One region of the Kitasatospora sp. NPDC087271 genome, then DNA from elsewhere that is predicted to be linked to it. Evidence: riboswitches for the same ligand, from Rfam matches in the RefSeq annotation. Region 1 holds a riboswitch; the other holds the start of a gene.
What was found. A riboswitch is a leader RNA that binds a small molecule or an ion and turns the genes downstream of it on or off. The one in region 1 is predicted to bind glycine.
Positions count from the first base shown of each region.

Region 2: it holds a riboswitch for glycine, as region 1 does, so the genes downstream of both, gcvT (glycine cleavage system aminomethyltransferase GcvT) here and gcvP (aminomethyl-transferring glycine dehydrogenase) in region 1, are expected to answer to the same signal.

Region 1 is NZ_JBIUYQ010000018.1:14,261-17,462, forward strand. Features, by position in the region: gene ACIO9K_RS26655 (PRC and DUF2382 domain-containing protein) at 1-583, opposite strand, end outside; glycine riboswitch at 807-910, shown strand; gene gcvP (aminomethyl-transferring glycine dehydrogenase) at 1,148-3,202, shown strand, end outside.
Region 2 is NZ_JBIUYQ010000010.1:37,069-40,270, forward strand. Features, by position in the region: gene ACIO9K_RS18630 (enhanced serine sensitivity protein SseB C-terminal domain-containing protein) at 1-498, opposite strand, end outside; gene ACIO9K_RS18635 (enhanced serine sensitivity protein SseB C-terminal domain-containing protein) at 616-1,452, opposite strand; glycine riboswitch at 1,655-1,760, shown strand; gene gcvT (glycine cleavage system aminomethyltransferase GcvT) at 1,962-3,113, shown strand.

The sequences.
Region 1 (3,202 bases):
CCGCGGGTGCGGGGGTGTTGAGGGTCCGCACGCTGACCTCCGTCGCGGTGCCGGTGGGGTCGGCAGGGGTGGTGGTCGGGGCGGGGTCGAGGGAGTGGAAGGCGATGGGCTTCACGGGCTCGGCCGCCGAGGTGGTGCCGAAGTCGAGGTCGGGGCGCGCGGGTCGGCCGCCGTCCCGACCCACCGGGCGGTCACTCTCGCGGCCGGCCGGCCGGTCACCCTCACGACTGACGGGCCGGTCACCGTCCCGGCCGACCGGGCGGCCGTTCGCCGGGGTGTCCAGGCCGTAGTAGCGGTAGAGCTGGAGCTCCTGGGCGGGCGACAGGTGCTGGCCGACGCCGAAGTCCGGCGACTCCTTCACCAGCGACTTGTCGTACGGCACCCGGAGCTCGTCGCCGGAGAACTCGCTGGTGGTGAGCGGGACGAAGGCGTCCCGGCCGAAGATGCCGGTCCGGACGGCTGCCCACTCCGGCTGGCCGGTGGCGTCGTCCAGGTAGACCTCGTCGACCGTGCCGATCTTGTCTCCGTTGCGGTCGACCGCCTTGTGGCCGATGAGGTCCCGGGGATCGATATCGGTTTGCACTCTTTCCTCCAGTGCGCTGCGCCTGCGGAACTCCCGCAGGACCGTGGCCGGAGCACCCGTTCCGCCTGCCACTTCACACCAAAGGCCATGAATCGGACGGGCGCGACCGGGGTGCGCCGGACGGGCTCCGGGCTGGACCGTCCGGGGGACGCGCGTAGACCCCGAGCGACCCGACGCGACCGTGATCAGGGGGCCTGCCGCTGGTACCCTGGGCGGCGACCGCCGAGCCCGCTCGGGAGAGTCCCCGGCCACGGAAAGCGCTGGTCGGGGCGCCGAAGGAGCAACTCCTCCCCGGAATCTCTCAGGCATCCGTACCGTGTGGGGTAGGTCACTCTGGAAAGCAGGGCAGGACCGTCGGCAGGGAGCCGACGGGCACCACCCTCACCGACGGTGCAAGCCGGCGGCGTGCCCACAGCGCGCCGTGCGGGTGAAGCTCTCAGGTCCCGATGACAGAGGGGGAGGCCTGTCGGGTTCGCCCGCCCGGGTCGAGCCGCTGTCCGCAGCGGCTCCGGCCGGTCGGCGTGCGCACCCCCGCCGGTCCGTGACCAGGAGGCCTCGACCACCATGAACGCCCAGCCGAACGCGGGACGCCCCACCGGCGCCTCGACCCTCACCGAGCTTGAGCTGGCCAGCCCCTTCGAGAACCGCCACATCGGCCCCGACGACGCCGCGCAGCAGAAGATGCTGGCGTCCATCGGCTACGGCTCGCTGGACGAACTCGCCGCCACCGCCGTTCCCGAGGCGATCCGCTCCATCACCGGCCTGGACCTGCCCGGCGGCCGCAGCGAGGCGCAGGTGCTCGCCGAACTGCGCGAGCTGGCGAGCCGCAACCAGGTGCTCCAGCCGATGATCGGCCTGGGCTACTACGGCACCTTCACCCCGCCGGTGATCCTGCGCAACGTCATGGAGAACCCGGCCTGGTACACCGCCTACACGCCGTACCAGCCGGAGATCTCCCAGGGCCGCCTGGAGGCGCTGCTCAACTTCCAGACCCTGGTCTCCGACCTGACCGGCCTGCCGACCTCCGGCTCCTCGCTGCTCGACGAGGGCACCGCGGCCGCCGAGGCGATGGCGCTCGCCCGCCGCGTCACCAAGGTCAAGGGCGGCGTGTTCCTGGTCGACGCCGAGACCCTGCCGCAGACCACCGCGGTGATCAACACCCGCGCGGTGCCGACCGGTGTCGAGGTCGTCGTCGCCGACCTGTCCGAGGGCATCCCGGCCGAGATCGCCGAGCGCGGCGTCTTCGGCGTGCTGCTCCAGTACCCGGGCGCCACCGGTGTGGTCCGCGACCTCACCCCGGTCATCGAGCAGGCGCACGGCCTCGGAGCGATCGTCGCGGTCGCCGCCGACCTGCTGGCGCTGACCCTGCTCGCCTCGCCGGGCTCGCTCGGCGCCGACATCGCCTGCGGCACCTCGCAGCGCTTCGGCGTGCCGATGGGCTTCGGCGGCCCGCACGCCGGCTACCTGTCGGTGCGCGCCGAGTACGCCCGCTCGCTGCCCGGCCGCCTGGTCGGCGTCTCGGTCGACGCCGACGGCAACCGCGCCTACCGCCTGGCGCTGCAGACCCGCGAGCAGCACATCCGCCGCGAGAAGGCCACCAGCAACATCTGCACCGCCCAGGTGCTGCTCGCCGTCATGGCCTCGATGTACGCCGTCTACCACGGTCCGGACGGCCTGGCCGACATCGCCCGCCGCACCCACCGCTACGCCGCCGCCCTCGCCGAGGGCCTGCGGGCCGGCGGCGTCGAGCTGCTGCACGGCGAGTTCTTCGACACCGTCACCGCCGTCGTCCCGGGCCGTGCCGCCGAGATCGCGGCCGCCGCCCGCGCCAACGGCGTCAACGTCCACCAGGACGGCGCGGACCGGATCTCGGTCTCCACCGACGAGACCACCACCCGCGAGCACCTCGCCGCCGTCTGGGCCGCGTTCGGCGTCCCCGCGGTCGAGGTCGCCGAGGGCGCCGACGCGCTGCCGGCCGCGCTGCTGCGCCAGGACGAGTACCTGACCCACCCGGTCTTCCACAGCCACCGCTCGGAGACCGCCATGCTGCGCTACCTGCGCCGCCTGTCGGACCGGGACTACGCACTGGACCGCGGCATGATCCCGCTGGGCTCCTGCACCATGAAGCTCAACGCGACCACCGAGATGGAGGCCGTCACCTGGCCGGAGTTCGGCCAGCTGCACCCCTTCGCGCCGATCGAGCAGGCGCAGGGCTACCTCAGCCTGATCCGCGAGCTGGAGCGCCAGCTGGTCGAGGTGACCGGCTACGACGCCGTCTCGATCCAGCCGAACGCGGGCTCGCAGGGCGAGCTGGCCGGCCTGCTGGCCGTCCGCGCCTACCACCACGCCAACGGTGACACCCAGCGCGACGTCTGCCTGATCCCGTCCTCCGCGCACGGCACCAACGCGGCCTCCGCGGTGATGGCCGGCATGCGCGTGGTCGTGGTGAAGACCCTGGTCGACGGTGACGTGGACGTCGAGGACCTGAAGGCCAAGATCGAGCAGCACCGGGACAGCCTCTCCGTGCTGATGGTCACCTACCCCTCCACCCACGGCGTGTACGAGACCCAGATCACCGACATCTGCGCCCTGGTGCACGAGGCCGGCGGCCAGGTGTAC
Region 2 (3,202 bases), on a different contig from region 1:
GAAGAACGGCTGGGCGTTCAGCTGCGGCTCGCTCAGCTTCAACGGCCCGGCCGGCAGCCGCTCCAGGCCCGCGGCGATCCGCCGCAGGTCCGCCCAGGGCACCCCGACCCCGCCGCCGGGCGCGTGCGGGTTGAGCCACAGGCCCCAGCGGGTCCGGTACAGCGAAGCGGCGATCTCCCGCCCGGAGATGACCTCGTGGGCCCGCGCCCAGCCGGACGACGCCAGTTGCTCGGACGAGGTGACGGCCGGCGCGTAGCCGTGGCCGCTGATCTCCATGTTCCCGTACTGGGCGTCAGCGCTGCCCGGCGCGCCGTGCCACAGCAGCATCCAGACCTGGCCGTCGGCCAGTGCGTGCAGCAGTTGCTCGTACGCCTCGTAGCGCTCCGGCGCGACCTCGCGCAGGGCGCGCTCCAGCGCGCCCGGATCCGCTCCGGGGCGCCCGGCGGGTGCCTGGCCCCAGGGCCCCGGTGCACCGCCCGCTACCGCTCCCGCACTCATGCGCCCACCTCGCCGCGCCTCTTTCCTCAAGCCTGCCGACCCGTCGGCCGTCTGCACGCACCCTATGGCGCGGCACCGGCCACCGCCACGGCGACGTGCCTCCGATACGAACCCCGCTCAACCCCGCGCGTAGAAAGGGAGTACCCGGGTGAGCAGCCACTCGACCACCGGGTCATCGGCGAGATCGAGCAGTACGAGGTGGACGCCCCCCGGCAGCGGCGCGGTTCCCAGCGCGCGGCCGAGCGCCTCGTTCACCGCACCCGGGTCGGCCGGGGCCGTCTGGTCCAGCTGGACGCCCACGAACATCACGGTCGGCTCGCCCTCGATGCTGGCGAGCGCCCGGCGCGCGGTCAACACTCCGGGCAGGGCCGACAGTTCGGCCCGGCAGGCGGCCAGGAAGTGCTCCGGGTCCTCCCCCGGCACCGGCTCGCGCAGCGCCACCCGGCCACCGGTCGGCGCCTCCGGGCCCTGTCCCTGGTTCTGGCTCTGGCTCTGGCTCTGCTCCTGGTCGGCCAGGCGCTCCTCGCGCGGGCCGCGCCGCAGCTCCGCCACACCCTGCGGCGGCACCGGGATGCCCACCGCCGCCTCCGGGTTGACCGCGATGCCCACGCCCAGCGGCAGCCCGCGGGCGAACTCCCAGACCGGCGCCACCGCGAAGGCCATCCCCGGCGCCTGCCGCAGGAACACCTCCTGCGAGGAGAACACCGGCACGTACGGCTCGCCGGCCAGCTCGATGGTCGGCAGGTCCAGCGCGGGCCCCCGCGGGTCGCCGCCGGCCGGCAGCGGGATCCACACCTGGCTGCGGGCCAGCACCTCGATCACCCGCGGCGTCGCACCCGGATCGCCCAGCGCGGCGGTCAGCACCTGCTCCAGCTCGTTGGCCGGCCACCCGCCGCCCGGCGGCGCCGACTCCGGCCCGCCCCACCCCTGCTGCTGCTCCACCGGGTACCCCATGCGCGCCTGATCCGCCCTCTGCCGGTCGGCCGCCCTCTGCTGCGCCGACGCGCAGCAGTCTAGGGCGCACGCCCCGGGGGCGCCGGTTCGCGGTGGCGCGGTGTGACCGGGTCCCCTCTCCCGTCGTCGGCGCGGACGTGCCATGATGTGCGCGTTCGACGGCGCGGCGCGCCGGCGGACCGACAACTCCATACCGGCCGCTCGAACCCGCGCGGGAGAGCCCGGAGTGCCCCGTCAGGCGGCACAGCCGGCGCCGAAGGAGCAACTCCTCCCCGGAATCTCTCAGGCCCCCTTACCGCACGGGTTAGGCACATCTGGAAAGTGGCGCACGGCCCTGTCGCGCGCCCACCCACGGTGCAAGCCACCATGCTGTCCTGGATGCTGGAAACAGCTGCGGGCAGGTGGGCGGTGAAGCTCTCAGGTTCGACGACAGATGGGGAGACCCACGCCGCCGCATGCCCGCGCGCAGGGTCGGCCCCCGAGCGGGTCCGGTTCCGGCGCGTGCACCCATGAGTGCCCAGACCGAGGAGTTCCAGGCCATGTCGTCCCTCCGCCTCACCGCGCTCGACGCGCTGCACCGCGCCCTCGGCGCGACCATGACCGACTTCGCCGGCTGGGACATGCCGCTGCGCTACGGCAGCGAGCGCGAGGAACACCTCGCCGTCCGCACCCGGGCCGGACTGTTCGACCTCTCCCACATGGGCGAGATCACCGTCACCGGCCAGCAGGCCGGCGAGATGCTGGACCACGCGCTGGTCGGCTTCGTCTCCGCGCTGGGCGTGCTGCGCGCCCGCTACACCATGATCTGCGCCGAGGACGGCGGCATCCTGGACGACCTGATCGTCTACCGCCTGCGCGAGGACGCCTTCCTGGTCGTCGCCAACGCCTCCAACGCCCAGCTGGTGCTGGACGAGCTGATCGCCCGCGCCAAGGGCTTCGACGCCGTCGTCACGGACGACCGCGACACCTACGCGCTGATCGCCGTCCAGGGCCCGGAGGCCACCGCGATCCTGGCCGGAACCACCGACGCCGACCTGCCCGGCCTGAAGTACTACGCGATCCTCCCGGCCCAGGTCGCCGGCCGCGACGTGCTGCTCGCCCGGACCGGCTACACCGGCGAGGACGGCTTCGAGATCTTCTGCAACCCGGGCGACGCCGAGGGGGTCTGGCAGGCGCTGACCGCCGCCGGCGAGGGCCGCGGCCTGGTCCCGTGCGGCCTGTCGTGCCGCGACACGCTGCGCCTGGAGGCCGGCATGCCGCTGTACGGGCACGAGCTCTCCACCGACCTGACCCCGTTCGACGCGGGCCTGGGCCGGGTCGTGCGCTTCGACAAGACCACCAACGAGGGCACCTTCGTCGGCCGCAAGGCGCTGGAGAAGGCCGCCGCCGAGGCCGAGGCCAATCCGCCGCGGGTGCTGGTCGGCCTGGTCTCCGAGGGCAAGCGCGTCCCGCGCGCCGAGTACACCGTGGTCTCCGCCGACGGCGCCCCGATCGGCCGGATCACCTCGGGCGCCCCGTCCCCGACCCTGGGCCGGCCGATCGCGATCGCCTACGTGGACGCGGCCCACGCCGCCCCCGGCACCGCCGTCGCGGTGGACGTGCGCGGCAAGCACGAGCCGGTCGAGGTCGTGGCGCTGCCGTTCTACAAGCGCGCCCGCTGAGGCCCCGCCCTCCCCGTAGACCCCGTGGACCCGGGCCTGCACCATGCCCGACCCGGGCTTGAGCCACGCCTGATCCAGGCCTGGCCCAT